Regions from separate parts of the Halomonas sp. IOP_14 genome, predicted to be linked through region 2. Evidence: predicted binding sites of a transcription regulator. Region 2 holds the regulator's gene; each other region holds the start of a gene.

Evidence for each region. Region 2 encodes FNR, which switches genes on or off when oxygen is low (the NO sensors DNR and NnrR bind a similar motif). Its sites were predicted from a motif close to TTGATNTANATCAA; they were not measured.
Region 1: a site for FNR is predicted at 6,309-6,322, ahead of hemN (oxygen-independent coproporphyrinogen III oxidase). Genes of this name have one in related genera too.
Region 3: a site for FNR is predicted at 6,235-6,248, ahead of dsrO (sulfate reduction electron transfer complex DsrMKJOP subunit DsrO). Genes of this name have one in related genera too.

The regions. Positions count from the first base shown of each region.
Region 1 is NZ_JAINWD010000023.1:30,253-40,787, forward strand. It holds gene K7H09_RS15750 (NnrS family protein) at 1-138, shown strand, start outside; gene K7H09_RS15755 (DUF4870 family protein) at 211-687, opposite strand; gene K7H09_RS15760 (Rrf2 family transcriptional regulator) at 815-1,261, opposite strand; gene K7H09_RS15765 (anaerobic ribonucleoside-triphosphate reductase activating protein) at 1,381-2,130, opposite strand; gene nrdD (anaerobic ribonucleoside-triphosphate reductase) at 2,201-2,365, opposite strand; gene K7H09_RS15770 (ribonucleoside triphosphate reductase) at 2,410-4,161, opposite strand; gene K7H09_RS15775 (U32 family peptidase) at 4,298-5,245, opposite strand; gene ubiU (ubiquinone anaerobic biosynthesis protein UbiU) at 5,255-6,250, opposite strand; gene hemN (oxygen-independent coproporphyrinogen III oxidase) at 6,520-7,905, shown strand; gene K7H09_RS15790 (nitrate reductase subunit alpha) at 8,080-10,535, shown strand, end outside.
Region 2 is NZ_JAINWD010000053.1:15,169-25,703, forward strand. It holds gene K7H09_RS22260 (DUF294 nucleotidyltransferase-like domain-containing protein) at 460-2,307, shown strand; gene K7H09_RS22265 (DNA polymerase III subunit epsilon) at 2,313-2,966, shown strand; gene ttcA (tRNA 2-thiocytidine(32) synthetase TtcA) at 3,229-4,149, shown strand; gene fnr (fumarate/nitrate reduction transcriptional regulator Fnr) at 4,142-4,888, opposite strand; gene hemN (oxygen-independent coproporphyrinogen III oxidase) at 4,973-6,406, opposite strand; gene K7H09_RS22285 (sulfite exporter TauE/SafE family protein) at 6,485-7,177, opposite strand; gene ccoS (cbb3-type cytochrome oxidase assembly protein CcoS) at 7,174-7,419, opposite strand; gene K7H09_RS22295 (heavy metal translocating P-type ATPase) at 7,416-9,887, opposite strand; gene K7H09_RS22300 (FixH family protein) at 9,884-10,417, opposite strand; gene ccoG (cytochrome c oxidase accessory protein CcoG) at 10,424-10,535, opposite strand, start outside.
Region 3 is NZ_JAINWD010000041.1:40,860-51,394, forward strand. It holds gene K7H09_RS20100 (NAD(P)/FAD-dependent oxidoreductase) at 1-837, opposite strand, end outside; gene K7H09_RS20105 (molybdopterin dinucleotide binding domain-containing protein) at 1,072-4,167, opposite strand; gene nrfD (NrfD/PsrC family molybdoenzyme membrane anchor subunit) at 4,160-5,389, opposite strand; gene dsrO (sulfate reduction electron transfer complex DsrMKJOP subunit DsrO) at 5,373-6,149, opposite strand; gene K7H09_RS20120 (YgaP family membrane protein) at 6,441-6,629, opposite strand; gene K7H09_RS20125 (hypothetical protein) at 6,659-7,261, opposite strand; gene K7H09_RS20130 (rhodanese-like domain-containing protein) at 7,221-7,811, opposite strand; gene K7H09_RS20135 (Lrp/AsnC family transcriptional regulator) at 8,506-8,991, opposite strand; gene K7H09_RS20140 (LysE family translocator) at 9,134-9,745, shown strand; gene K7H09_RS20145 (dihydrolipoyl dehydrogenase) at 9,851-10,535, opposite strand, start outside.

The sequences.
Region 1 (10,535 bases), on a different contig from region 2:
GTCTTGGCGTTATTTCCCCAGATCACCCACTGGACCTATACGCTGAGCATCATCTTCTGGTGCGTTGCCTACGCAATATTCGTAGTGCACTACACTTGGCCGTTGATGCAGGCGCGAGTCGACGGTCAGGATGGCTGAACGAATAATAGATGGCGCCTGCATCCGTCCGGATGCAGGCGTATTAAAACCATTGAGGTATTCAAACGCTCATTAGCGATCAGCCAGGGTGACCCGGGCACCGCCAAAGGCAAGACTGCGTGGGTTAGCCACTGGACGGTTGTTGGTGAGGCGGGTAATGCCTACCCCGCAACGGCCCACCATCCAGATCAGGCAGGCTGTAAAATAGAGGTAGCCCAGAGCCCAGGGGGCTACTGCCGGTAGCCCGATCCAGCCCAGTAGATGCCAAATGGCAGTGAACAACACCCCGCCTAATAGCCCTAACCAAAACGTTCTAATCTGAAACTGCAAATGGGAAGCGACCCACTCCTCGGCATCGTTTCTTTTCATGTGGGCAATGAGTACCCCTATGGGGGCGGTGACCACCGCTAATACGCTACCCAGAAAGAGCATATAGACAACGATAGCCGTGCCACGTCCGCGGCTTTTCTTAAACGTATTAGAGGAAGTCGACGTTGAAGTGGCCGCGGAGTGAGATGCGGAGGGTATAGAGGATGGGGAGATAGCCATAGAGTACCTCATTCGGCAAAGTGGGAATCATTAATAGCGCGTTAAAATGCATTTTTAATGCATTTATTGTAGAGCAACTATGCAGAATTTCCTTAGCTGAAATTAATATGGTTGTTTTTAGTGATCGTTAGACATTGACGGTGGGGATACGCATTAGTCCTGCCAACTGCGGGTAACGATTGGACAACACATCTGCCAAGGTATAGCGGTCAAGCACCTCCAGAAACGCTGACAATGCTTCGTTTAGAATGGGCTGGAGCCGACAAGAAGGGGTGATGATGCAGTTGTTATCGCTATGAAAGCACTCGACTAGCTCCATGCCATGTTCCATTTCGCGCACGAGTTTACCCAGCACGATAGTAGCGGGGTCTCGCGTGAGCAATAGGCCACCGTTCTTGCCCCGAATAGCGGTAACGTAGTTCTTCTGGCTAAGCTCCTGAACGACTTTCATCAGGTGATTGCGAGAAATATCAAAGGTCTCTGCGATCTCATTGATAGTAGAACGCTCTTCGCCTTTCACGGCGAGGAAGATCAACACGCGTATTGAATAATCGGTGAATCGAGTGAGATGCATGGAGTGTGCTTTGCTCCGAGAGTAATCCAACTGTAAAAGAAACATGTTGTATGAACGTTCAGTAAGTTGCAATCAGAACATGGGGGTACTAATGCTGACCTGAGTCAAGAAGGAAAGCGTTATTGCCTTAGCTCAAGCTGGTCAAAGTACGGTTTCAAACGGCTTACCAGCGCATTCATCTGAGCTGTAGATGGAGTATTGGCAACTGGCTGAGAATAGGTGGGATCGAAGCATTGCTCGCTGCGGGCCACCTGCAGCGCATAGTGGCGCACCCCACAGTCGGCAAGACTCAGTGCCAGGCGTTCCACATCGGTAAGCTGAAAATCTTTCCAGTGAATGGTGGTACGGCACTCGAAATTGAGTCCGCTGTCGAGCAAAGCCTCCAAGCTACGGGCATGCAACTGCCAGATGCCGGGACGGCCGCAGATGCGGTCAAACTCTTTTCCGCGTCCTTTTACATCCAGCCCCACCCAGTCAAGGTGCGGTAATAGCTGGGTGAGGCGGTCAGGATAAGGGCCGGCGGTATGTAGTCCCACCTTAAAGCCCAATGCTTTCACTTCCTTTACTGCATCGGACAAACCGGCATTCAGGGTGGGCTCACCACCGCTGAAAACCACCGCTTCCAGCAGGCCTTGCCTGGTGCTCAGGAATTCCCGTATCGCTTGCCACTCTTGGGGTTCACCTCGGCGCGACGGGATCATGTTGGGATTGTGGCAGTAGCCGCAGCGTAGCGGGCAGCCTTGGAGAAAGACAACACACGCCAGATGATCGGGATAATCCAGTGTGGTCATGGGCACAAGGCCGGCAATCGGCAGCCGAACCGAAGCTAATTTAGTTGTGATGTCGTCAAGTGTCGTCTGCATAGCCATAGTGATATCCCCCTGCTGGGGCGCCTGTCGCCAGACCCCCCAGCTGTCGTTAGAGAAAAGTGAGGGCTAGCTACCGAGAGGCGGCGGCTTCAGTAAAATGGCGTCGCTCCTGGTGTTCGGCACGTTTGCCGATATTGAACTGACTTACCGGGCGGTGGTAGCCCATGACGCGGGTCCAGACTTCGCAGCGCTGGCGCTGCTCAGTGGGCAAGCTAGCATATTGAGAGGTTTGCATTAGCGTGTTCCTTAAACGAGTTGAGAAAAAGTGAGGCAAATGCCTCAAGCCGTGGCGGCGTCGATTGCGCTCGCCGTTTTTGCCCAAAGTGCTTCGTCGCACTTGGGGCAGAACTCATGTTCACCCGACAGGTAGCCATGCACCGGGCAGATCGAAAAGGTGGGGGTGACTGTGAGGTAGGGTAAGCGAAAGTGAGAGAGCGCCGTTTTAACCAGCTTACGACAGGCGGAGGCCGAGGTAATCCGTTCGCGCATATAGAGATGCAATACCGTGCCACCGGTATAGCGAGTCTGTAAGGGGTCTTGATGGCTCAGTGCCTCAAAGGGATCATCGGTATGACCCACCGGCAATTGACTGGAATTGGTGTAGTAGGGCGCCTCGGGTGTACCGGCTTGAAGAATGTCAGGAAAGCGAGTTAGATCCTCCCGGGCAAAGCGGTGAGTGGTGCCCTCTGCCGGGGTGGCTTCAAGGTTATACATGTGGCCTGTCTGTTCTTGAAATTCGCGCATCCGCTCCCGAACGTGGTCAAGAAGATCCAGTGCCAGCTGTAGCCCTTGGGCGTCGGCGATATCGCAGCGATCCCCAGTAAAGTTGCGCACCATTTCGTTGAGCCCATTCACACCCAGAGTAGAGAAATGATTGCGTAACGTGCCCAGGTAGCGGTGGGTAAAGGGGTAGAGCCCCTGATCCATTAGTTGCTGAATGCGCTCGCGCTTGAGTTCGAGGCTATCGCGCCCGAGCGACAGAAGGCGATCCAGCTCGCTGAACAGCCCGGCCCGGTCGCCGGCAAAGCGGTAACCTAACCGGGCACAGTTGATCGTCACTACTCCCAACGATCCGGTTTGCTCCGCACTGCCGAACAGACCGTTGCCGCGTTTGAGCAGTTCACTCAAATCAAGCTGCAGGCGGCAGCACATGGAACGCACCATGTGGGGTTCCAGATCCGAATTGAGAAAGTTTTGAAAGTAGGGCAGTCCGTACTTGGCGGTCAGTGCGAAGAGCCGCTCGGCGTTGTCGCTTTCCCAGTCGAAATCATGGGTGATGTTATAAGTGGGTATCGGGAAGGTGAACACACGCCCGTGGCGATCCCCGGCCTCCATGACTTCCAAATAGGCCCGGTTGATCAAGTCCATTTCAACCTGCAGTTCGCCGTAACTGAATGGCTGCTCCTCTTCGCCGATAACCGGTACCTGATGGCGCAAGTCGCCGGGGCAGACCCAGTCGAAGGTTAGGTTGGTGAAGGGCGTCTGGCTACCCCAGCGCGAAGGTACATTTAGGTTGTAGATGAATTCCTGAAGCGCCTGCTTAACCTGCGCGTAGGTTAGGCCGTCCTTGCGCACGTAGGGTGCCAGATAGGTATCGAAAGAGCTGAAGGCTTGTGCCCCGGCCCACTCGTTCTGCAAGGTGCCAAGAAAATTAACCATTTGCCCCAGGGCACTTGAAAGGTGGCGGGGCGGGTGGCTTTCGGCTCGTCCCGGTACCCCATTAAATCCCTCTAGAAGCAAAGTACGCAGCGACCAGCCGGCGCAATAGCCGCACAACATATCCAGGTCGTGAATATGCAAATCACCTTCCCTATGAGCTTCCCCCACGGCGTGGGGGTAAATCTCATCGAGCCAGTAGTTGGCTATCAACTTGCCCGAGACGTTGAGGATTAAACCGCCCAATGAATAGCCCTGGTTGGCATTGGCGTGAACACGCCAGTCGGCGCGTTGGAGGTACTCATTGACCGTCGAGGCGACGTCAATATGATACTTTGCTACCTGAACGCTTGTGGAGCTTTTCACCCAATTCACCTATATATGCTAGATTTAATAAAAATAAATACTATATGTGGTGTTAAAGGGTAAGCGTTCAGGATTTTGCAATAAATGACCCAGGTCAAAAATGGTGGGAAAAATAGTAAGGCGTGGTGGCGCCTAGGCTATTGTTTTAGCCGGTCATCGTGCGGGTGTTATCCATACCGGGTCGGCCGTACCAGTAACCGTCGCAGATTTCAGCATCCACCAGCGTCAAAGGATCGGGCGTAGGTAACCTGCCGTGGCGGGCCTGGTCGAAAGCCTTGACCACCTCGGCCATGCCTTCCGCCCGTGGGCTGAGACGTGCCACTGATACCCCCATATCCGCCATGACCGTAAGTTCATGGCGTAGATCCTGACAGGCGCTGGAAAGGGTTTGAATACCGTTCAGGGTGAAAACATCGCGAGACTCTTGTGAACGCAGCACTAGGCCTTCGGGGTATTTTTGACAGACAAACTTGCAGCGATCCTTAGGTGTTTGATGGCGCCGGGCGGTAAAACAGCGTGACGACCAAGCCAAAGGGAGATGACCGTAGGCGAATACTTCGCATGGGTGGGAAATGCCTTCCTGGTGGCAATCGTGAATAAGCTTGGCTAAGTCTTGCTGTGACATTTCCACCGGCGCTTGCCAACGCCGCATGCCGGCACGGGCCATAACGCCCAGTGTCGCCGGGTTGTAGAGGTTGAGCGCAGCACCGGCGATGAACGGCAGTCCGGCACTGGAGAGTCGTTGCAGGGCGCTTTGGTCATTGGCCTCGACGATAAAATCACCGTTGTCACACAGCTTGCGCAAGTCACGCAGGTCGGCTTCGGACTCGATCAAGGTCTGGCTGGCGAGTACTACCTGCTTGCCCGCCTGGGTGAGCTCGCGCCCAATGCCTAGCCAGTCGTCCAGTTTCATATCGCGACGCCGCGAGCAGACAGTTTCGCCCAGGGTAATAATCTCTACCGGCCAGTCGGCCGCCTCGCGGTAGAAGTCGGTGTAGCGTTGCCGAGTCCAGTAAAAAAGCACCGGCCCGAGGGAGAGTTGAAGAGGGCTGGTTGATAAGGTCGGTGATAGGGGAGGTGTAGTGTTCGGCATAGTAGGCTCCTATTTCCAGCGGCGCTCGTAGGCGCCTAGGGTAGTGATGGCACCTTCGGAAAGCTCGGCAAGGCCAGCCATCCAGGCGGGTTCTGGATCAAAGCGCTCAGGCTGAGCCTCTAGGCGGTTGAGCGCCTGACGCCAGATCCCGGCCACTTTAGAGACATAGGCAGGGCTGCGCTGACGACCTTCAATTTTGACCGCGCTGATACCCAGGTCGCGTAGCTCCGACAATAGCTCCAGGGTATTGAGGCTGGTAGGTTCCTCAATGGCATGATAAGTCTCACCCGTTACCTCAAAGCGCCCCTTGCATAGGGTGGGGTAGCCCGCGCGCTCGCCTTCGGCGTAGCGATCGATCAGGACATTGTTAAGGCGCGACTCTAAGCCTTGAGGCGTTTCTTCCCAGCGGACATGAGCCGCTGGCGAGCAGACGCCCCGGGTATTGGGCGATTCGCCGGTCAGATAGGAGGAGAGATAGCAGCGTCCTTCGGCCATGATGCACAGGCTGCCGAAAGCGAACACCTCAAGTTCTACCGGTGTTTGCTTGGCCAGGTCGCATACCTGCGTGATTGACAGCACCCGTGGCAGTACGGCGCGCTTGATGCCGAAATGCTGGTGGTAAAAGCGTAGCGCTTCATGGCTGGTCGCCGAACCCTGTACTGAAAGGTGCCGCGAGATCTCGGGGTGATGGCGAGTAGCGTAGTCGAGCAGTCCCATATCGGCGAGAATCAGCGCATCCACGCCCAGTTCGGCGGCCTGGTCTACGGCCCGAGTCCAGTGTTGCCAGCCATCGGGCTGGGGATAGGTATTAATGGCGCAAAAAACGCGTTTGCCATGTCGGTGGGCGTAATCGATCCCCTCGCGGGCACGTTTGTCGGTAAAGTTTAGCCCGGCGAATTGCCGTGCGTTGGTGATGTTCTGGAAACCGAAATAGACAGCGTCGGCACCTTCATCTACGGCGCGCTTGAGGGCGGGCAGGTTGCCAGCGGGACATACAAGCTCCATAGCGAGACTCCTTGCGGGAAAAGTCCGAGCATTTTAGTCACCTATTTTTTGTCGGCTTTTGACACAGGTCATATCGGGGTGGCTTTCAAAAGAGGATAACGCTGCAGAGTAGGCAAGCTGGATGCAGGCAGTTTTTAAAACGTATATTGTATGAATATTAACCAATGCTTGCTGCACCCACTTCAAGAGATCTTTTTCAGAGACCTTTTTCAGATAACTCTTCTAGAGCCCCTTTTCAGAGACCTATTCCTCAGAGACCTATTCCAATCATGCAAGATGAACTGCTCTTCAACCGCCCCCTGGTAGAGAAATATGACCGCCCAGGCCCGCGGTACACTTCTTATCCCACTGCGCCCCAGTTTCATGCCGCGTTTGCCGAGGATGATTACCGTAGCGCCGCCGAGCGCAGTAATCGGGCCGCAGAACCCAAGCCACTTTCGGTCTATGTGCATATCCCGTTCTGCAAAAGCCTGTGCTACTACTGCGCCTGCAACAAAATCATCACCCACAACACCGAACGAGCCGCCGAATACCTCCAGTGGTTAACACAGGAAACACGTGTTCAGGGCGCGCTGTTCGATACCACTCGGCGAATGACCCAATTACACCTGGGCGGCGGCACCCCAACCTACTTAAGCAACACCCAGCTAAGCGAACTGATGGCGGCGCTGGACGAAGCCTTTCACTTCGCCGCACCTGAAGAGCGTGAATTCTCGCTGGAGGTAGACCCTCGCACCGTGACACCCGAACAGGTGTACGAGCTCTACGCGCTGGGCTTCAATCGGTTGAGCTTCGGTGTGCAGGATTTCGATCACGACGTGCAGCAAGCGGTCAATCGCGTCCAGAGCGAAGAGCAGGTGGTATCCCTGGTCGAGGCTGCCCGCGAGGCGGGGTTTGAATCGGTCAGCGTTGACCTGATCTACGGTTTACCGCTGCAGACGGTGGCGAGTTTCGATACGACGCTAACCAAGATTATTGACCTGCAACCGGATCGCATTGCCGCTTATAGCTACGCCCATTTGCCCGAACTGTTTAAAGCTCAGCGGCTAATTCGCCCCGAAGACATGCCGCCACCCGAGCGCAAGCTGGAGCTGCTGGAGCTTACGATTAACCGCCTGACGGCCGCAGGGTATGTCTACATCGGCATGGATCACTTCGCCCTTCCGAATGACGAGCTGAGCCTGGCTCGTGAGAATGGCACTCTGCAGCGCAATTTTCAGGGTTACTCTACCCACGCCGACTGCGACATGATTGGGCTGGGCATAACCTCGATTGGCAAGGTGGGCGATACCTATAGCCAAAACGTCAAGGAAACTGCCCAGTATCAGCATCGCTTGGATGAAGGGCGTTTACCGGTCTTCCGTGGCTATCGCCTTAGCGATGACGACCGCCTGCGCCGCGATGTCATTAATACTCTGATGTGTCACGGCCGACTTGAATTTGCCGCTATCGAAGCCCGGCACAATATCGATTTTCGCAGCTACTTCGCGAGTGCCTTGGCGAGCCTCGAAGAGATGGCGGACGACGGACTAATTGCTTTGCGCGACCATGAAATCGAGGTGCTGCCGTCGGGGCGATTGATGATCCGCAACCTGGCCATGGCGTTCGACGCCTACCTGAAACCAACGGAAAACCGTTATTCGCGCACGGTGTAATTTCTACAGCGCCAACCGTCTATTCCTTTACGTTGGCCGCTCTATCACCTTGGGGGTAGATAGGGTGTATATGGAGGTAATCACGCAGTAATTCGCTTGTCGATCACGCAGAATCCACTCCATGGAACCCGCACTGTCGGGTATGCAAATTTCCGAGGAGCCTGGAGATCGACCATGAGTCACTTCATAGATCGGCTGAATTTTTTCCGCAAGTCCCGCGAGCCTTTTGCCAACGAACACGGTGAGCTACGCAGCGAATCCCGCCAGTGGGAAGATAGTTATCGTGCCCGCTGGCAACACGACAAGGTAGTGCGTAGCACCCACGGGGTGAACTGCACCGGCTCCTGTAGCTGGAAGATCTACGTCAAAAACGGTTTAGTTACCTGGGAAACCCAGCAGACTGACTACCCCCGTACCCGTCCCGACCTGCCTAACCATGAGCCGCGTGGCTGCCCACGCGGTGCCAGCTACTCCTGGTATCTGTACAGCGCTAACCGCCTCAAGTACCCGTTGATCCGCAAGCCGCTGCTGGCGCTATGGCGCGAAGCGCTCAAGGCTAACCCAGACCCGGTCGACGCCTGGGCGTCTATTGTCGAAGACCCCGCCAAGACCAAACAGTACAAGCGTGCTCGCGGCATGGGCGGCTTCGTTCGCGGAAACTGGGACGAGCTCAACGAGCTGGTGGCGGCCTCTAACGTTTACACCGCCAAGCAGTATGGCCCCGACCGTATTCTTGGCTTCTCGCCGATTCCTGCCATGTCGATGGTCAGCTACGCCGCGGGTAGCCGCTACCTCTCGCTGATTGGCGGCGTCTGCATGAGCTTCTACGACTGGTATTGCGACTTGCCCCCAGCCTCACCGATGACCTGGGGCGAGCAGACCGACGTACCTGAGTCCGCTGACTGGTACAACTCCGGCTACATCATCGCCTGGGGCTCCAACGTGCCCCAGACGCGTACCCCGGATGCCCACTTCTTTACCGAAGTACGTTACAAGGGCACCAAGACGGTTTCGATCACTCCGGATTATGCCGAAGTCTCCAAACTCACCGACGAATGGCTGTCCGCCAAACAGGGCACCGATGCCGCCCTGGCGATGGCCATGGGCCATGTCATCCTCAAAGAGTTCCACCTCGATAACCCCAGTGCTTACTTCACTGACTATGTACGCCGCTATACCGACATGCCGTTCCTGGTGGAACTGGAAGTGCGTGAAGATGGCAGCTTCGCACCGGGCCGCCAACTGCGTGCGAGTGATTTTGATGCTGCCCTGGGCCAGGAAAACAATCCCGAGTGGAAAACCGTTGCCTGGGACGAAACCCGTGACCAGCTGGTGGTACCACGGGGTTCCATCGGTTTTCGCTGGGGCGAAACCGGCGACGAAGTGGGCAAGTGGAACCTGGAATCGCTGGACGCCGCAGGCGCTGAAATCAAGCCGTTACTCAGCTTGGTCAACCACTACGATAGCGTCGCGCGCGTGGCGTTCCCTTACTTCGGTGGCATCGAGCACGAGCACTTTGAGCACGTAAAAGGGGCCGGTGTTGGTGCTGCTGACGACCTGCTGTTCCACAATTTGCCCGCCAAACGCTTGAAGAGAGCCGATGGCAGCGAAATGCTGGCGGTCACCGTTTTTGATCTGATGTGTGCCAACTACGGTATCGACCGTGGCTTTGTCGGCGACGGCGAAGATGATGGCGCGACCTCGTTTGATCAGATTTGCCCCTATACCCCCGCGTGGCAGGAGAAAATCACCGGTGTCCCTGCAGAGCAGTGCACCCGCATTGCCCGTGAATTTGCCGACAACGCCCATAAAACCAACGGCCGTAGCATGATCATCGTTGGTGCCGGTATGAACCACTGGTACCACATGGATATGAACTACCGCGGCCTGATTAACATGCTGGTCATGTGTGGTTGTATCGGTCAGAACGGTGGCGGCTGGGCCCACTACGTTGGTCAGGAAAAACTGCGTCCGCAGACTGGCTGGACGCCTTTGGCCTTTGGCCTCGACTGGCAGCGCCCGCCGCGCCATATGAACTCTACTTCCTTCTTCTATAGTCACTCCTCCCAGTGGCGCTACGAGAAGCTCGAGATTAAAGAAATTCTTTCGCCGTTGGCCAAGGCCGAGGATTACCCCGGTAGCCTGATTGACTTTAACGTGCGTGCTGAGCGCATGGGCTGGCTGCCGTCAGCACCTCAACTGGACACTAACCCGCTACGCCTAGCGAAAAAAGCCGAAGCCGCGGGTATGTCCACTGCCGACTATGCCGTTCAGCAGCTCAAGAGCGGTGAACTGCGCTTTGCCGCGGAAGACCCGGATGCACCAGAGAACTTCCCGCGTAATATGTTCATCTGGCGCTCCAACCTGCTGGGTAGTTCCGGTAAGGGCCATGAGTACATGCTCAAGTACCTGCTGGGTACTCGCCACGGTATTCAGGGTAAAGATCTGGGCGACTTCGGCGGCCAGAAGCCCGAAGAAGTGGTATGGCGTGACGAGGCGCCGGAAGGCAAGCTCGACCTGCTGGTGACGCTGGATTTCCGCATGTCCACCACCTGCCTCTACTCGGATATCGTGCTGCCGACGGCGACCTGGTATGAGAAGGACGACCTTAACACTTCTGATATGCACCC
Region 2 (10,535 bases):
AAACGACGAATTGGCTTTTTGTAAGATGCATGTTATTGAAAATACGAGTTTTTAGAGGCTGTTTAAGCGAATTTTGTAGGCGTTTGAAGAGCTATAGGACGATAGTCTAGTGAGCAAATAAAAGCAGTTATTGGCTACTTTAAATACATGTCCTGGGTTTTGCCGGAAGCACGGTTAGTAAGTGTCGATACTTTGGTCGTGTATCAAAAGTCGCTTCGACTTTAGCGTGATAGCTAAAGGTATAACAAGGTTATACTTGCTACTTGGGAAGTGAATCCTTTATACCCGTACAGCCACCTTCATATAATAATCGATAACAGTTTTTTTGAAGCGCTGGTGTGGGCCAATTTATGTGGGCCAGTATCGAGTCACGACGTTTATTTATTTTTGCTTATGTCTGCTAGCGCGCCTTAAGACACAACCCGGTTAGTCGCAGCCTGTTTAATGAGGTTATACCCCATGGTCGATGTGGATCTATCCCAACTGCCGTTTACGCTCCTTGACGATGAGGGGCGTGACCATATTCGTCGTGGCATTGACCTGGCCTATTTTGATCGTGACGAAATCATTTTAGAGACTGGCCAAGCGGGTGAGTTCGTTTATCTGATCCATAAAGGCGAAGTGGCGGAAATCGATCCTACATTGCCCTCATCTACCGCGCGTATTGGTCACTACACGGCAGGGGACCTGTTTGGCGCGATCAGTATTCTCAACGGTAAAAGCCGCTACCGCTTTAAGGCTGAACAGGAGTGCCTGTGTTACCTAATGCCTAAAGCACTGTTTCAGCAGCTGTGTCGCCACTATCCTGATTTCAGCAGTTTTTTTCGCCAATCGCTGACCCATAAGGCGCGCCTGATGACCGAAAAGCGCGCCGAAGGTGGCGTCACCATGGCAGGCTTTATGCTGGCCAAGGTAAGCGAGTGCATGCGTGCGCCACTGCTGATGGCAGCGACGACCGATATCGCTAGCGCTGTAAAACAGCTCAACGAAAGTCACGCCGACAGCCTGCTGGTGTCGACCCAGGACGACACCCTCGGCATGGTGACCAAAACCGATCTGCTCAACGCCTTAGTGCTAAAGGGCAGCGCGGTAACATCATCGGTGGATAAGATCGCCCATTTTAACTTGGTGACCGTCGCACCGGATCAGTACTTATTTGAAGTATTGGTGCTGATGACCCGCCATAAAGTGGCGCGGGTGGTAGTGATGGAGCAAAACGTCTTGAAAGGCGTTGTAGAGCTCACCGACGTGCTTAGCTACTTCTCAAGCCGCAGCTATGTGGTGAGCCTGCAGATCGAGCAGGCGACCAACTTAGAGTCGCTTTCAGCTGCCAGTCAGCGCACCCCGGAGCTGGTCAAAGCGCTGATGGCCCAGGGCGTTAAGCTGCGCTTTGCGATGGATCTGCTTGCGGCACTAAACGGCCGTATTATTAGCAAGGCCTGGGAGTTCACTGTCGATAAGCGCTATCACGAGCAGAGCTGCATGATGGTGATGGGCAGCGAAGGGCGCGGTGAGCAGATTCTAAAAACGGATCAGGATAACGGCTTGATTCTTGCCGATGAAACCCAGTGGCCTGATCTTGCCAGCCATATGCAAACGCTCACCGATACCCTGATTCAGCTTGGTTACCCGCCGTGCCCCGGCAACATTATGGTGTCTAACCCCGCGTGGGTGGCCACGGTATCCCAATGGAAAGGTAATATTGCCAAGTGGGCCAGGGAGCGTGATGGCGATAGCCTGATGAAGCTGGCCATTATGCTCGATGCTCATGGCGTGGCGGGCAACCCGAGCTTGCTTGAGAGCGTGCGCGATGAGCTGTTTGAACGCTGCTCGGGCGATGAGCTGCTGCTTTCCTATTTTGCCCGCACGGCGCTGCGCTTTTCGACGCCGCTGACGCTGTTTGGTTCGCTGAAAAAGCCTCAGCACGGTATCGATATCAAGAAAGGCGGTATTTTCCCTATCGTGCACGGTGTCCGCACCATGGCGCTTGAGCGGCGCATCAAAGCCACCTCGACGTTTGATCGCTTGGATGCCCTGGTTACTGACGGCCGGTTGGATCGCCGTTTTGCCGATGACCTGGGCGAAGCGTTGGCGCTTTTTTCTGAGCTGCGCCTCAAGCAGCAGCTAAGTACGCTGGAAACTTCTGCGGATGCGAAAGAAACTAACGCCCAAAGCAGCAGACGCGCTAACCGTGTCGTGGTGCAGAACCTCTCTTCCCTGGAGCGCGACCTACTGCGCGAAGCGATGCATATTGTCAAAGACTTTAAGCAGCGGCTTTCCCACCGTTACCATTTGGAGTATTCGTGAGCGGAATGCGGCTGTTAGATCGACATGTGACGCTATTTAGCGGCTCGCTGCGCACCTTGTTAAGGCGTGAAAGTGACCGGCGTCGTTGTGCAGACTCCCCCTATGCCTGGCTGTTTCAGCCCTATATGGGCGAAGAGCTGGTGGCGCTCGCCTGCACCGCAACGCCCACGCAATCATCACCTGTGATCAGCGTGGCGGCAGTGGTGCTGAGCCATCAGCAGGTGCATACCAGCCGCGCTTTTGTGATCACCCTTGGCAGCGCGAAGCAGCCCGCGAGCGCAACGCTGCGCCGTCATCACTTGCTGTGCGAGGCGGGGGAGATACTGCCACCAAACAGTGATAACTTGAGCGCGCTAGTAGAATTTATCGGCAATCGGCCCATCGTTGGCTGGCAGTTAGAGAAGCGCATTGGAGCATTGAATGCACTACTCAGTAAGCGGCTGAATTTTGCCCTGCCCAACGCCCAGGTCGATGTGGCAAAACTGCATCAGCGCCAACTGCGCCGTTTGCACCCGGAGGTCGAAGCGCCCAGCAGCTTCGCCCAGGCGTTGGCATGCTGGCAAGTACCCGTCATGGGCATGCAGAGTGTGCTTGGAGAGGCCACCGCCAGCGCACTGCTGTATATGCGCCTGCAGCGTATTATGGCGCAGGTGGCATAGTAGTCTCTTTCGTCGTGGCGAGGACAGCTTTCCGCGAGGGCGCTGTGAACCCCTCCCTGGGCGCTACTTTTGTCATCCATGACAAAAGACCCTCGCTCCAAGCTGCCCTCGCACCGAGGTATGGTGCAGCGGTCAAAATAGTCACTTCCAATTGCGATATCTTGTGTGGCTACGTCTGATTAGTTGGGTCAGGCGGTGAGTGTTGTTAGAATAGTTATTACTTTTTTCTCTCACGCCTTCTACCCTCGGCAGTGCTTATACCATGCAAACTCTTGATCACTTTGATCCTGCTCACCTTGATACGGTTGGAGCCACCCCAGCTAACGCTGAGCACGACCAGCCTGAGCTGGCTGATGCGAAGCAGAAGCGTGAATTTAACAAGCTGCAAAAGCGTCTGCGCCGAGAAGTGGGCAATGCGATCATTGATTACCAAATGATCAATGAAGGTGATCGCGTAATGGTCTGCCTCTCCGGTGGAAAGGACAGCTACACGATGCTGGAGATTTTGCGCAATTTGCAGCGCAATGCGCCGGTCAATTTTTCGCTGGTAGCGGTCAATCTGGATCAAAAACAGCCGGGTTTTCCCGAGCACGTATTGCCTGCGTATCTGGATAAGCAGGGCGTGGAGTACCACATTGTCGAGCGCGATACTTACTCGGTGGTAAAAGAGAAAACCCCGGAAGGTAAAACCACCTGCGCGCTTTGTTCACGGCTGCGGCGCGGCTCGTTGTATGGCTTTGCCGAAGAGATTGGCGCCAATAAGATAGCCCTGGGCCATCACCGGGAAGATATTCTCGAAACGCTGTTTCTCAATATGTTCTTTGGCGGCAACCTGAAAGCGATGCCGCCAAAGCTGCTATCCGATGATGGGAAGAATATCGTTATTCGGCCGTTGGCCTACTGCAAAGAGGCGGATATCGCCGAGTTTTCGCGGCTGATGGCGTTTCCGATTATTCCCTGCAACCTGTGCGGTTCACAGCCTAATATGCAGCGTCAGGTGGTCAAAGAGATGCTTGCCGAGTGGGACAAAAAGTTTCCTGGCCGTCTGGAGAGCATGTTCAAGGCCGTCACCAACATTGCCCCTTCCCAGTTGGCCGACCGCAGCCTGTTCGATTTTGAAGGCCTTGAGGCCAAGCAAGCAGAGCTACTGGCGGGGCGTATCCAAGCCTTTAACGTCAGCTAACTGTTTGCTCTTCCTCTTCGGCGAGGGTAATCAAGCGCGGCATATCGAGAATGTTGACCTCTCGCCCTGAGACCGCCACCACACTCTGCTGCTGAAAGCGGCTTAGTATGCGGCTGACCGTTTCCACCGCTAAGCCCAGGTAGTTGCCGATATCAGCCCTGGGCATTGAAAGGCGAAAGCTGTAAGGCGAGTAGCCCCGGCGACGAAAACGATCTGAGAGGGTAATCAAAAAACTTGCCAGCCGCTGATCGGCGGTTTTACGCGAAAGTAGCCGCATCATACGCCGGTCATCGCGCAACTCTTTGCTCATGCTGCGATAAAGCTGGCCACGCAGTTCGGGCAGCTCCTCCGAGAGTAAGTCCAGGCGGTCAAAAGGAATCTCGCAGACGGTGGTCGTTTCCAGGGCGATAACGCTACCGGGGTAATGCTCTTCGTCAATGCCATCCAACCCCACCAATTCACTGGGCAGGTAGAAATTGGTCAACTGCTCGCTGCCGTTACCTTCGGCGGTGATCTGTTTCAAACTGCCCGAACGGACTGCGTAAACGCTGGTAAAGGTGTCGCCCTGACGAAACAGCGGTTCGCCTTTTTTCAGCGGCGCGCGACGACGAATAATGGCGTCAAACTGCCCCACGTCGTCCAGCTCAAGGGCAAGTGGCAGGCACAGTGAGCTCAAACTGCAGGTTTGGCAGCGAGCTTCATGGAGTAGCGAGCGCCGACGGCTCATGGGTTCCAACATGCTTTGCTCCTTGAGAGGGTCCCGCTTATCAATTAGAAAATCCTTACTTATTATAGTCGCTTTAGCATGCCTGCAATAAGGTGATTAAACAATCTTAGAATACTGTTGTCCCGTTTGCCCGGAAAGATGGGTATCAAACGCCATTGCTATATGGCGAATCAGCAGTCGACCCATTGGCGTTGCGTTAAGCTGGTCGCCGCTGCGTGCCAGCAGGCCATCTTGCTCGGCGCTTTGCAGGCGCTCAAGCGCAGGCGCAAAGTAGCGGGGGGCATCAATGTTCCAGCGCTGGCTAACGGCGGTCAGATCAATGCCCATATCGCACATCAGCCGCTCAATCACATCCCGGCGGATCAGGTCGTCATCACTTAAGCGTATGCCACGCACGGTGGCAAGCTGCCCCTGATCCAGCGCCGCTTCGTAGCGGGCCAGATCGCTAGGATTCTGCGCATAGACGTCATCAATACGGGAAATCGCCGATACGCCAAGCCCGATTAAGTCGCACTGAGCATGGCTGGAGTAGCCCTGGAAGTTGCGCTGCAGCGAGCCTTCGCGCTGGGCAATAGCCAGGCTATCGTCAGGGCGGGCAAAGTGATCCATACCGATATGCACATAGCCAGCTGCGGTGAGCATTTCGATGGTGGTGCGCAGAATCGCTAGCTTCTCTTCTCCGCCTGGCAAGTCATCGACATTAATGCGCCGCTGCGGGGCAAAACGCTCGGGCATATGCGCGTAATTAAACACAGAAAGGCGCGCCGGGTTGAGCTCGATCACCTGGCGTAGGGTGTTGGCAAAGCTCTTTTCAGTCTGAAATGGCAAGCCATAAATTAGGTCGAGATTGAGCGAGCGAAAGCCCAGGCGATGCGCCTCCTCCATCAGCGTTTCGGTAAGTACCCGAGGCTGAATACGGTTAATCGCTTTCTGCACCAGCGGGCTTAAATCCTGCACGCCCAGGCTGATGCGATTAAAGCCGAGGGATTCGAGATGGCGCAGCGTAAACACATCCGCTTCGCGAGGATCTATTTCAATTGCGTAATCGCGATCAGCAGACGATGAAAGACCAAAACGTGCATCCAGTCGATCAATCAGGTCGCCCATCTGGTTCAAACTGAGAAATGTCGGCGTGCCGCCGCCCCAATGCAACTGCTCCACCGGTCGTGATGTATCCAAGTGGCGTGCGGTCAGCACCATTTCACGGTCAAGCCGGGCTATATAGGGCTCGGCAAGGGCAGTGTTTTTGGTAGCGATTTTATTACACGCGCAGTAGAAGCAGATCTTGCGGCAGAAGGGCACATGAACGTACAGAGAGAGCGGACGCTTACTGGCATTGCTACGCTCCAATGCCTGGGTCAGGTCGCCAGGGGTAAATTGGTCGTGAAACGACAGCGCCGTGGGGTAGGAGGTGTAGCGTGGGCCGTTGGTGTCGTAGCGACGCAGTAACGCTTCGTCCCACACCGGCTGCATAGGGGCTGCGGCAGCAGCGGGTGCAAGAGGTAAGGCAGCAGGGGTATGAACGGGCATGAAGGGGCGCTCCGACGTTAGGAAATGCCGCTAGCCTAACCCGTGGTTAGGAGGTAAATGTTGAGCCACGTCATGCTATTAGAGGTTGTGTACCGAAAGCGTCCACAGTTGCCACAGTGCAAAAGCGATAATTGTCAGCGCTGCCACGCTGCGGGTCGCGGGGTGACGTATCAAATGGCTGAGCTGGCGGGCAGCCAGGCCAGTGGCAAGCAGCGCAGGTAGGGTGCCAAGCCCAAAGGCGCCCATGAGTAGAGCGCCCTGAAGCGGGTCGGCAATCGCTAAGCTCCAGGCCAACATGGAGTAGACCAACCCGCAGGGGAGCCAGCCCCAGAGCGCTCCCAGGGCGAAGGCTTGGGGAATATGCACTACGGGCATCAAGCGACGCCCCACGGGTTCGATAAAGCGCCATAGTCGCCGGCCAACGGCCTCCACTTTGAGCAGCCCTTTCCACCAGTTGGCGATATACAGTGCCATTAAGATCAGCATCAGTGCGGCAAATACCTGGAGTAGCAGGCGTGCCGTAGCAGAAAGGGAAAACAGCGTGCCTAGCAGTGCCACCAGCGCGCCTGCGCTCATATAGCTAACAATGCGGCCTGTGTTGTAGCTGAGCAGCAGGCCTCCCATGCGCGCCGGATGACGCATGCTGGGGGGGACTGCAAAGGTGAGCGCGCTCATAATGCCGCCACACATACCAATGCAGTGGGCGCCGCCCATCAAGCCAAACACAAACGCCGCCATTAGCGGCGGCAGATCAAGCCCCGTTGGATTCATGGCCGAGGCTCTTGGTCGTCGGGTGTGTCTGCCGCTGATGGTTCGGAAGATTTTTGCTTTGCCTGCTGATGCTGGCGGCGCTGCTCAGGGCTAAGATCGTTTTCATCCTCATCAAATAGAATGCGGTGCGCTGGGCCTTCTAGGTCATCGAACTGATCATTTTTCACCGCCCAGAAAAACGCCCAGACGGCGAGGCCCAGCAAAATCAGGGAAAGCGGGATCAGCAGATAAAGAATCGTCATGCGGCCACCGGTGTTGAGGTGTCGAGCGTTGGCGCGGGCTGAGGTCGCCAGCGCGACAGTCGCAGGGCATTACCCACCACTACTAGCGAGCTAAGCGACATTCCAATTGCAGCTAGCCAGGGCGGCACCAGACCCATTGCCGCCAGCGGCAGCGCCGAAAAGTTGTAGCACACTGACCAAATCATGTTCTGGCGCATGATACGCCGGGTGGCGCGGGAAATCTCGATGGCCTCAAAAATCCGCATCAGACGTGGGCTGAGCAGCACTGCGTCGGCGCGGGTGCGGGCTAGATCCGTTGCGCCATTCATGGCAATCGCCACATCGGCACCGGCTAACACCGGCACGTCGTTAATGCCGTCACCAATCATCACCACGGTTTCGCCTGCGGCTTGGAGCTCTTTCATCCGGGCTAGCTTGCCTTCCGGGCTGGTGCCCGCATGCCAGGTGGTAATATCAAGTTGGTTGGCCAAGCTTTCCACGGCATCCTGGGTATCGCCAGAGAGCAGTTCAACGCTTAACCCCAGGGCCTGGAGGGCTTTGATCGTTGCCGCAGCATCATCGCGGACGCCGTCGTGCAGGCCAAACCAGGCGCGGGGCGCACCGTTTTCGCTAAGCAGCAGCCACTGGCCTTTGGCAGGCGCCGCTATGACGTCATCCACGGCGCCATCTATTGCGCTATCCATTGCAAACCTGGGCTTGCCCAACCGCCAACGAGCGCCGTTTAGGCTCCCTTCGAGCCCTTGCCCGGTGTGGCTGTGAATATCTTTGGCTTGCAGGGTCGCATCCCGGAACGGCCTAAAGGCGCGGGCGATCGGGTGTTCCGAGTGGGCCTCAAGGGCGGCGGCAATGGCCCGTGCATGCTCGGCGGTTAATTCACCAAAGGGCTGGGTTTGGGTAAGGTGCATTTCGCCGCGGGTCAGGGTGCCGGTTTTATCAAAAATCACCCGGGTAACGTTAGAGAGCGTCTCCATGGCATCGGCGCGGGTGATCAAGACACCGCGCTTTCGCAGTTGGCCATGGCCAGCTGCCAGTGCCGCGGGAGTGGCCAGCGCCAAGGCACAGGGGCAGGTCACCACTAGCACCGAAAGTAGTACCCAGAGCATCCGTGAAGGGTCGATAAACCACCAGGCGAGGGTCACGCAAGCCGTTACTACCAGCAGGCGCAGCACGAATAGGTGCGCCATGCGCGCAGCCATCTGGGCCAGCCGTGGGCGGCTGGCAAAGGCACGGTCGGTAAGATCGACGATACCCGCTACACGGGCATCGCGCCCTGCGTGGGTAACCCTTATCACCAGCGGGTTTTCCATGTTTTGGCTACCGCCGGTAATGCGGTCGCCCACTCGGCGGGTGACTGGTAGGTATTCGCCGGTCAGCATTGATTCGTCCAGGCTCGATTCACCCTCCTCGATGATGCCATCGGCAGGCACGCCATGGCCGGGCTTGATCAATACGCGATCGCCGGGAGTGAGTTCGCTGGCGGGCAGAATGCGCTCGCTGCCGTCACTTTCCAGCCGTGTGGCCGAAATCGGCAGCACGCCGCTCAGCGCATTGCCGCTATGCCCGCTGCGGCGCCTGGCGCGACTCTCCACGTAGCGGCCAAACAGCAAAAAGAAGGTGAACATGGTCACTGAGTCAAAATAGACCTCGCCCACGTCAAACAGCACCGCATAGCTGCTGGCAAGATACGCCCCGCCGATTGCCATTGACACCGGCACATCCATGCCCAGTACGCCGGTGCGCAAGTCGCGCAGGGCGTTGCGGAAAAACGGCTGGGCGGAGAAAAACACCACTGGCGTGGCCAGGGCAAAGGAGAGCCAGTGGAACAGTGCGTAGAAGTCTTCGCTGATTTCACCGGGGCCGGAGACATAGATCGGGATCGAGAACATCATCACCTGCATCATGCCGACGGCGGCAATAATCAGCCGACGTACGTTCATGCGCTCTTCATGCTGCAGGCGCGCCTGGGCCTGGTCTGGCTCGTAGGGCTGGGCCTCGTAGCCAATCGCGGCCAGTTCGGCCAGCAGTTGCGAAAGCTCCAGCTGCTGAGGATCCCAGCTCACCCGCAGGCGGTGGTGAGTTAAGTTCACTGCGCTGGTGGCAATTCCCGTTAAGGCATTCAGGCGGTGCTCGATCAGCCAGGCGCAGGCAGCACAGGTAATGCCTTCGATGGCGAGGGTCGCTTTGACGTTGCCCTCATCGCCGTCGGGGTGAACAAACTGTGCCTGAAGTCCGGGGTCGTCAAACACCGACCAGGTATCGGCTTTGGCAGCCTGATGTTCATCAGGGCGTTCGGGCAGTTCGGTACGGTAGCGGTAGTAGCTTTCAAGGCCCCCATCCACGATGGCATGGGCCACCGCTTCGCAGCCAGGGCAGCAGAGCGGATGGGCATGATCATCAAGGGTAATCGACCAGGGAGCCCCAGCAGGCGCCGGGTTACCACAGTGATAGCAGGGCGCGGCGTTGCTCATTCGCTTGCTTTGCGTCCTCCCGGCAGTAGTGTGACGCTGTCTTCATCGGGGAATGTGGCTTCACCGGTAAGGCGCCAATCGGCATTTTCCAGCGCGGGCTGAATCTGCAGATACCAGCGGTAACGCAGGTTGTCAGGGCCTTGTGTGATATAGCGGCCGTCACGGACATGCTCAAGTACGAAGGATTGATCACGATCATCTTCGGTAGGGAAGATAAAATCCAAATAGAGTTTGTCGGGACGCGCATCGCCGCTTAAATCAATCACGATATCGCTGGTAAGCGGATCAAGGCGTAAATCTGCGCTTAGGTTTAACTCTCTGGCACGGTCTTGCTTGGCAAGCACCATATTGATGGCTTTGCCATGCTTGTAATAATCCTCCTGAACAACCATGCCATCGAAGCTTTTAACCGACATAACGGCAAAGGTAATACTAAACATAATGGATGAGAGCAGAATGCCGATTAAAAACCACGGCCAAAACTGCTTATACCAAGGCGTCACCTTATCGCCAGAGGGTAGGGATGACATAGTTGCTTATCTCCTAATATTGCCCAGGAAGCTGGTTTCGCGCTCGATACGAATATCCGCATCCTGTTGAGCCTGCAGCGTGAATACAATGGGGTGGCTGGGTTGCTGTAAATCGTCG
Region 3 (10,535 bases), on a different contig from region 2:
CCCTACAAAAGCAAATTCAGCCTGTTTGGCTTGAGGGTCAATGGCGGAGAGTCGATAGTGGTGACGTCGGTTAACGCCTTGGCTATCAAAGCGCTGTTTAACGAACTCATCGACCCAGGGTTGAGAGAAAAGACTAGCGCCGGGAGCCATATAGTCCACATCAAAAGCGTCACGTCGCCCGGTGTCTTCTAAACGACTTAGTGTTGTGAATGTCATTTTTAGCGGTGCCCCGGCGCACTTTACGGGTGTTGGGGCCGCGGTAAATATCCCTCTTCCATGACCGCTCTGGAGCCACGTTTGAATTGCCTGGTTAGTGCGTGATGCTCCCTCGATACCTGCATACACACTGCCAATCCCGTGCTGCCCAACCAACGCTGGTGTCATACCATCGATCAAGTGGTAATTGAGCTGAATGCCGGAGGCCACAATTAAGAAATCGTATTCCAGCGTTTCGCCACCGACGAGAGTTATACGCTTGCTGTCAGCATCAATGCTGTCTGCGTAGTCACGCAACCATTTGACTCCTCGTGGAAGAAACTGTGCATTAAGGCGCATTGTTTTTTCTGCAGCCCATATCCCAGAAGCTACCATTGTCCAGCCCGGTTGGTAGTGGTGAGTTTCGCGAGGTTCCACGAGTGTGATAGTTCCTCCCTGTAGGCGTCTGGCGAGTCGGTTCACCATTGCCATGCCTGCTGCACCGCCACCAACAATCACGATATGTGCTTGTGTTCGCAGAGTGCTAGCAGATAACCCGCTGAACGGTAGTAAGCTACCCACACTCAGCCCAGAGCCAACTTTCAATAACTCTCTTCGTGTCAATAACGGTGATTTTTGCATGGAAGACTCCTTCAGCGCGTGCTGATATATTTCTTTTGGGAATATCCTTATTCAATTATGTGATTTTTGCGTAAGAAAGCCATAAACATTTTGTCTTACTTAACAGAAATGCCCTTTATAAACAGTCAGAAGTAGATTTTGAAAATGTATCAATGAGCTTCATCACTCATTCGGTAGGAAGCTCTGCAGCAATTCCCACAGAATGATCCATCAGCTCTGAAAAACGATTATCAGCTAAACTCGACTAACCCTTACCGGCAAACCCTGGCGCACGCTGGCCCCGCTGATGGGCTCAAGCCAAGTGCCATCCACGTTCCTCGTGGGGTCTTTAAAGCCTAGATCGTTGATATTGATACCCGCGCGCATCCAAGGCATATCCGGTTGAGATTCACCGTCGATAATATGTGGCGTTGCGCCTAAATCCCGGTGGCCATAGCCGTGCTCAATGCCCAAGGCACCAGGTATTACGCTTTCACTGACTAGCGCCAACCCGACCACGCTTCCGCCAGGGCTTTCTATGCGAATGGTATCGCCGTGCTGGATACCAAAGCGCTCTGCGTCTTGGCGGTGCATCTGTATCGGGTTGTAAGGCTTGATCATACGCAGCCGCTCACTGCCGATAGCGTAAGAGTTCATCAGGTTGGATTTGAACGAGAACGCCAACAGCGGCCACTCTTGCTCCGAAAACACCTCGCGCATGGGTTGCTTGTTCGCCATCTGAGGTAGCTTATGGCAGGGGACGCCGCTATTGGGCAGGCCATTAGTGGTATCAATGCTGGTGCCGACTGATTCGTTGTAAACACATAGCGTTTGCTTCCACTGGTATTTCAATTTTTCACCTATGAAGTGCTCGCTGGCATCTTCAAAGCGTCCACCCCGGGCATAGAGATAGGCTACTCGAGCGCGTTCATCAGTTTTTAGCGTTCGTGCGATTTTAGGCACCAGTGGGGCAATGCCTCCATGGGCAACATCAGCATCGTCGGCTTCTGGCAAGGGTTCTTCTTGAAAAGCGATATTGGCCGCGGCCCGCAGATAATAATCCTCTGCGCGATTGAGCGGGTGCAGATTGCCCTGGGCATCGGGAATTGCGTTGTCGCCAAAGCCGGGCAGGCCAAGCCGTTTGGCCACAGCGATAAAAAAGCTGTCCATAGACACCGGTTCGCCCTCAGCGGTTTTTTGCTGGCGCGGCTCCACCACGGGCCAGCAGGCGGTGGTCAGCTTGCCCAGGGTGCCTTTCCACGCGCCCGTAAAGCCCCACACCTCATACATCACAGAATCAGGGACGATGTAGTCGGCGTAGCGGTTGGTTTCATTGATAAAGCCATCCACGGCAACAAAGAGTCCCAGCCGTTTGGGGTCTTTCAGCTTATCGACAATGACGCCTTTTAGGCCAGCCTGACCATAAATCGGGTTAGCCATACAGCCAATCACCGCTTTGATGGGGTAAGGATAGCCATCTAGTGCCGAGGGTAGGTGCTCTGTGAGCGTCGGCGGCGCCAACGAGCGCCACGGCGCTCTAGCCGGGTAAGGGTTTTCGCCTGCGGCGACTTTGCGCTGATACTCGGAAGACTTTTCGTAGGGGAAGCGCGAGCGGGATAGAAATACCCCCTGCGGCGCGCGCTTACCAGGAAAGTTGGCTAAATCGTAGCGTGGGCCCTCGCCGGTACCGCTGTAAGTGCCGCCGCCCACGGCGCTGCCACCCTTCATGTTGTAGTTGCCCGCCAGTAGGTTCAGCATTTGCACGCTAAACGCGGCGTAGAAACCGTTACCCGACATCATGCCGCCGTGACAGTTAACAGCGGCTTTTCTGCCATGGCTGGCATAGCGGCTGGCCAATTCAATAATCGTCGCCTTTGGAATGCCACAATGTTCTGCGTAGGTATCTAGGTCGTACTCGTGGGCAGATTCGCTTAGCAACGTCAGACTGCTTTTGACGGTCACGGTGGTGCCATCGGCAAGCTCAACCGGACGTTCGGCTAAGAGCTCGGCGGTCATCACCTCTTCGCTTAGCGCGAGTTCGCCATTGGCCACTACCACCGGCGAGTCAGCATCGCTACCCGCTTCCGCTAGGCCCAGGTCGCTGGCGCGAAGAAAATAACCTCTGCGCGGGTGTTCATAAGTGTCAATTACCAAATGAGTGGCGTTGGAGTGGGTGGTTTCGCCCGCTGCATCGGCGGCGGCTTTGCCGGGCAGGGCTAGGAAGTCGCTAGCATACCCCTGGTTGTCAAGTAGCCACTGAATGATTGCCATGGCAAAAGCGCTGTCTGTCCCAGGACGAATAGGCACCCAGCGGTTGTTGTCAGCTGCGTGGGAGGTGGCAGCATTGAGCGCTGGGTCGACCACCACGTAATCCAATGTACCGGCTGCACGGGCTTGGGCAATCAAGCGGCCTTGGCGCTTAAACGGGTTGCCCGCTTGGCTGGGCGCACAGCCGATATACATGATGAAACGTGCGTTTTGGATATCTGGCTTAACGTGGGCGTTGGTGACGATATTGTTCATCACCGCGCCAGATCCCATGCGGAAAGCCAACCCGCAGTAAGCGCCATGGTGACCATAATTGCGGGTAGCAAAGGCATTGAGGGTAAAGCGCTTGAGTAGATCTGAGCGCCCGTAGTCAGTGGCTTCCATCACCATTAATTGGTTGGCCTTGGGGCCATATTCAGGATTGTCAGGGTCGATCAGTGTGTCGTGATCGCGAATATCGCGCAGTCCATCAACGTGGCCTTCGCTAAACAGGTCGCCACCTTCGCAGATTTCTTCAATGAGTTTCTCAAAGGAGATTTTCTGCCATTGACGGCTGCCACGTTTGCCTACTCGTTTTAAACAGTGGTCGACACGGAAAGGGTTGGTAATTTGGCTCATCATGGCATTGCCACGGGCGCAGGCGGTGGAGCGGTTTATCTGGCCCTGTCCGCCATAGGCGCTAACACTGCGCAGTGCATCCGCCACCGGTGTACGCATGGGTAAATGGTCGTCGGCGGACAGCGGGTGGTAGGGATTGCCTGATACCCGCAGTACTTCGCCAAGGGTGTCATCGACCCTTACTCTCACGCCGCATCGGGTCGTACAACCGTAGCAAATAGTGAAGGCGACCCGCTGGTCGGGGGTCAAAGTGAGTTCGCCAGTGTCTAAATCGACTCGGTATTCTGGGGTCAGCGAGTTGCCATGAATATTGTGTCTGGGTTTTTCACCCGCGCTACCAGTAATGCCCTTAGCCATTTTTGCCAATGGGTCGGCATAGCCCACGGCAAAGGTGGCTGCACCACCAGCGGCGGCAGCGCCTTTTAGAAAACGGCGGCGTGACGGATCTTGAGTAGACTTAGGCATGACTAGACGCTCCTTTTTTCGCGGTGAGAGAATGAGTAGAAGCATCTTGGGTAGCGTGAGTGGGCGTTGCTATAAGGCCGCCCTGTTGGGCCTGCCGCCAGGGAATAAACAGTTCAATCAGTAGAATAGCGGCGAGCCAGAGGCCGAAGGTGCCAACAATGCCTAAAATACCGGAAGAGCCCGCGGGAATGCCGTAGTGATGAAAGCCTGCGCTGTTGCGGGCCACATGCTGAACATCCATCAGCACCACCCAGCGGAACATCCAGCCCATGTGTATGGCTACGAGGCCTAGCAACCATGCCCAGGCAAACAGTGCTGGCTGGCTAGAGGTTAGGACAACGCGCGCGTGCTTCTGGCGCAGGGTAGGGCGAGTCAGTAAAAACAACACGGCGGCAAATAGCGCTAAGCCAGTAATCCCTCCCCATAGGGCGGTATTGCGCCACGAGTCGCTATGGCTCACGGATTCCAATGCGGCGGCAACTGAGCCTACGTGTGCATTCACGCCATCCAAAAACCAGCTAATCGCAATCAAGCCTGCTAGCGCACAGGTCACTAGCAGCACATACAGCATCTGTCGTATAGCGGTTTGCGAGCAAAGCCTACTAACCCGGTTCAGCACTAATACCAGCCCGGAGGCAGCGATAAACCCGGTGGTCGCTAGCATAGGCGGTAGCCATACGGTGTTCCAAAGCGGGCGAGCTTTTACAATTGCCAGCTCCGCACCGGTGTAAAGCATAATGCCGCTGGAAAGCCCCAGCGCAGCCAGACCTACCACGGCGACCAGTGCTCGTGGCGTAATGCCACTGCCCAGTGAAAGCCAAGTAGCTATCATGCCGCTGAGTCCTGGTGTGCTGCGCTGCGCCTGCAGCGCGGGTCGCCATGCCAGCCAAGCAAGGCCAAGCACACTAACCAAATAAAGCGGCAGAACAACGCTGCCAATCGACATCCACGAGTGGCTATTGGCGTAAGCGTAGAAGTGCCAGAACCGCAGCGGCTGGTGCAAATCCGCGAGTAGCGCAACGGGCGCGACCAGCGTAGTGCTAACGCAAGCGATTAGCGCCAGACGCGCGGTAGGCAGCCAGGCTTTTTTGCCGAGTACCAGTGCTGGGGCGGCTAGCCACAGGCTGGCGTAGGAAACCGCAATCATAAAAAAGTACTGCACCGCCCACGGGTACCAGGCGATGTCATAGCGCGGTGCCAGTAGCTCAATGGTGGAATTCATAGCCCATCTCCTGACCGTGGGGATCGAGTACTTCGAGCGCGACGGGTTCTGCCGTAGGACGCGTGGTGAAGCGCTCATCCATGCCTAGGTAGAACACCTGAGGAAGGGTGTGTTTTTCGGGTTGTAGCACCATCAATGCATCGCGATGTTCGTGAATCATGCGGCTGATTTGGCTTTGAGGATCGCGCATATCTCCAATCACGCGGGCACCACCTACGCAGCTCTCAACGCAAGCGGGCAATAGACCGGCTTCTAGACGATGGGCACAGAAGGTGCACTTGTCGGCGGTTTGAGTGCGTTGGTTAATAAAGCGAGCATCGTAGGGGCAGGCGTTAACGCAATAGGCACATCCCACACAGCGGTCACTATCGACCACCACAATGCCATCCCGCTGCTGGTAAGTGGCTTCTACGGGGCAGACCGGGACGCAGGGCGGGTTTTCACAGTGGTTACACAGCCGTGGCAGCATAAAGGTGGCTAGCTCGCCGCTTTCCTGGTGCTGTACTTCATACTGGGAAACCGTGGTGCGGAATTGGCCCAGCGGTGCAGCGTTTTCGATATGACACGACACCGTACAGGCCTGGCAGCCAATGCACTGGCGTAAATCGACAAGCATGCCGTAGCGTTTAGTGGGGTCGCCTTCATGGCGGGCAGGCTGCTGATTGATGCCAGCTTGGGCAAGGCTTGAAAACGGTATCAGCGCAGCGCCGGCGCTTAAACGTACCATTTGACCCAAGAGCGAACGGCGTATTGCGTCCATAGTGCCTCCTTGGCGAATTAAACGGCATTCGCATGGGCGAATGGTCGGAATACGCTTAGGTTACGCCTTTTGTTAAAGGAAAAAATTGATACGTATCAATTGGTTAGGGTGTATCTCTTAATGCTCCCTTAATGTTAAATGGCTAAGTGTTTGTTCTGTATGCGGAGTTTCATTTAGCATTAAACAATTGAATGGCGACAAGGGTAATTTTTAGCGCACATATATAAAAAAGCGCTTGCTCTAATAAACATGGCAAGCGCTATTTCTATGGTCTTGTTTGCTTAATAGGCACTATTTGGTTTTGCAGGTATTGAAGCCTATTAATCTATAAGCTGGGCAGAAGTTAAATAGCCCGGTGGCTAGCGGCAATACGCCGATCCAGCCCCACACCCCGATAGTGCCTGTTAGGGCCAGTACGATCAGTGCAATCCCAATCAGGATGCGTAAGATTTTATCGATACCACCGACATTGCGACTCATAATTGACTCCTTAATTTCAATTTGGGTACTCAAAAACTGTAAACAGGAATGGACGGATCGCGCATCATTTCCGCTATGGGGCCAGGTGCCGCCACACCCACGCCTTCAAGAAGGTCGTCTTCTTCGTTTTCGCTGTTGGGCAGGTAAATGGCACATACATCCACCGTTGCGCCACTCTCTAAAAGCATATTAAGCATGTCTTCCGGCTTGACTTGGCCTGCCGGGTTGCTCGGTGGCGTGTTGATAGCTTCCGCACTTGCGTATCCCCCGACGGCCAAATCACCAGCAGCATCACAAAGCAGTATATGCAGGTGGGTACCTTGCTGCTGCATGGCGTTGGATAGAATCATGGCCATGCTTTGGGTCTGCAGTGAATCGCTAGTAAGGATAACTAAGGCCTGATCTTCAGCTCCGTTGCTACCATGGCTGTCAGCCATTGAGAAACTAGAGAAACCGATAGCAGCAGTAGCAGCTGCCAGTACCAAGATCGTATTGCTGGTCTTATGTGTTGTAGTCATGCGGCCACCTCGTTGGGTTTGATCAATATCTTGGCCCTGCTGGTTATCAAGCAGTGGCCCATTTATCTGAATCTTAGTGGGCAGGGCGCCATGCCACATCAGGGTTAATGTCATAGCTCCATGGAAGGCCCGAGTTGCGCCAACCATCCTGCGCTCTTACGCCCTGGGAATTACCCTCCTTGAGCTTTTCACCCTCGAAACCGTCGGTCATGGAATAGACTTCGCTGTATCCCATCTCGGCGATCACATCGGCAGCGGGAGCGCTGCGGGTGGCACCGGAGCGACACATGACAATGATCGGATCTTCTTTGTTTACGCCTAGAGCGTCTATTTTTGCTCTTACTTGCTCTTCGAAGTCAGCATTTTTGACCATTGGCCAAGTCTTCGCTTCTTCATCGAAATTATCGCGCTCGGCTAGCACCCAGGGCACATGGATATCGGTGGGCTCGGCGAAGCCAGTAAACTTGATCTCAATGGGGTCGCGTACGTCGATGAGTACAGCACGATCGTTATCTTGCATGAGGTTATGAGCCTCAATGGCCGTGGCATAGAGACCTAATGTTGTTTCCCGGTAGGCCTCGACTTCGTCTGCAATAGAGGGTGTGGCTCCTAAGGCCATCTTGATTCCGATGACGGTAGCCATTGGGACTAAAGAACTTTTCATAACTATTTCCTCTAACGTAATAACTTAAGTATCATCGTTTGAGGATAGCCCTCTTTCTGCTTAAAAACACGAGGCATATGGCCACAGCTTGATCCATATCAAGCTCATATGATTTTGGCTCTTCGTCATTCGGTATGGAATTATTTCTGACAGTTGACCTGTGGGAGGTAGCTTTAGCTCGCGACCGTTTAGGCTGCCAGCCTGACAACACCGGGGTACCTTCGGTACCCTTCGCTGAAGTGTCGGACCACCGCTGGAAGCGGGCTCCCACAACAGACAGTTGGCTTGGTGGTTTCTGTCTGAACCGTGAAGCACAAAATGTGCCGGTTACTATTAAATCCACATGAGATGACGAATAACCATGATTTTTCGGGGTCGTAAAATGACGTCACTATGAGGGAGTCTTTTTTCTCAATGACAAGGACAAGCATTGCCCCATTGCCTAGACCCCAGAGAAAACAGTTAGGCTTGGTGGATTCAGAAGGAGAAAACTTAAAACAAGATGACAACTCGGATATCTTAAGGCGTTACTGGCTCACAGTACCCAAATCAAGCGCCGCTGTAGGCTGACTTTATGCGGCTACTGGTGAGGGGAATAGCCAGGCTTTGGCTAATCACCTTTTTCATATGGGTATTCGTGGGTTTAGCGTTAAATTGCATCAAACGAGCGCGCCACTATCAATAAGTTTCTCAACTAGGTCTTATTGTTGTTAGCTAATGGTAAGGTGCCATACTCTTTCACGGGCTGGATAGCAAAGTTACTGCGAATATCACTCACCCCAGGTAGGCGAAGCAGTGTCCCCGTTAGAAACGCCTCATAAGCCGCCAAACTAGGTACCACCACCTGCAGTAAAAAATCAGACTCCCCAGAGACTAAGTGCGCAGTGACGACTTCTGGCAGATTGACTACTGCCTCACGGAAGGCATTAGCCTGCTCTTCATGGTGACGTTCAACCTTGATACCCACAAACACCGTTAGCTCAAGCCCGACCCCTCGCCGATCAAGCTCAGCATGGTAACCACGGATAATACCGCTAGCTTCTAAGCGTCGCACTCGGCGTAAACAGGGAGATGGCGACAAGTTTACTTTCTCCGCGAGCTCCACATTCGTTAAACGGGCATCACCTTGGAGCAATGCAAGAATGCGGCGGTCGATAGCGTCTAACTGACCAATTGGCATGAGTGATTATTTTCCTGTTAAAAATTGACACAAAATACCAATAAATATCATTTTTAAAGTCAAAATGGCAAGAAAACGCTCATCTCTTTAAAGGTACCATAGCGCTTGCGAAGACACTATTTGTGACCTTAAGGAAGCAGCGATGGAAATTGGTCTTTTTATTAGTGCATTAGCCATTGTTTACCTAATTCCTGGTCCCGATATGTTGCTTGTGTTGCATACCAGTAGCTCTCAGGGGCGTGGTCATGGGCTAGCCACAGCGTTAGGGCTAGGCATAGCCCGAGGGCTGCATGTGGCATTAGCAGGGTTGGGTCTAGCGGCGCTATTTACCGCCGCCCCGTGGCTATTTGATGTGGTTCGTTACTTGGGCGCAGCTTACCTGGTTTGGGTAGGTGTGCAACTTATCCGTAGTCGGCATAGCTCTGATAGTAATCATCACCAAGCATCACTCAAAGGCAGCTATTATCTAGCTTGGCGTCGAGGGCTTCTAACTAATTTGCTGAACCCGAAATCGCTGCTTTTTTGTTCGGTGTTACTGCCCCAATTTATACATACCCAGCAAGGTGCCGTCGCACTTCAGTTCACTTTACTGGGGGCGGTGCTAGTGGGGGTGGGGCTGCTCTATGATGTGCTATATGCTTGCCTGGGAGCGCAGATGCAACGCTGGTTTGCCAGCCAGCAGAAACGGCAAATATTTCAGCGATGGGTGTTTGGAACGCTGCTTATTGGCTTTGCGCTGCGGTTAGCCGCTTAAAATTGCTATCCTAGTGTAATAAAGCCCCGCAAGCAGACGCAGGACTTGGCCGCCAAGATGAATGAGGCTGATTAGTGAGGGAGGTTAGTTATTTTAGTCATTTCCTTAATCGCCTGGGCCACACTCCATACAGTGCTCAGTAATGGCAGGCCCTTGTTGGAGATTTGCCTGTAAATCGCGCAACCCTGACCTTAAACCCTCTTCAAGTACCGGATGGTAAAAGGGCATAGCGAGCATCTGGCTGACGGTTAGCTTTTGCTCCAGTGCCCAGGCAAGCAAATGGGCTATGTGCTCAACCTGGGGCCCGAATAGCTCCGCGCCTAAAAACTGTCCGCTGCCGTGCTCCGCATATAGCTCGAAATAACCTTTATGTTCCCCCATGACTAGTGCACGGCCTTGATCAGCAAAGGAAACTCCGCCTTCAGCTATGCAGCCGCAGCCGCCATAACGAGTGTCTAACGTAGCGCGACTCTCACCCACAATTGCCATCTGGGGTTCGGTAAATACAATCGCCAGGGGGACGTTACGCTGACCCACTTGCACATCATCCAAATGAGCGGCATTTCGTCCTGCGATTTTGCCTTCTGTGATGGCTTCGTGCAGTAGCGGTACCGACTGATTTGCATCACCTGCGATAAAAATATGGCTTGGTGTGTTTTGTGTACTTAGGCATTGCAAAGTAAAGCGATTAAATTCAGGTACGCCGTGTTTATTCAGCTTGAGTCCGGCCTGCTCGATGGCTAGCTGATCCACGTTGGGCCGACGCCCTGTTGCGGCCAGGACATACTCG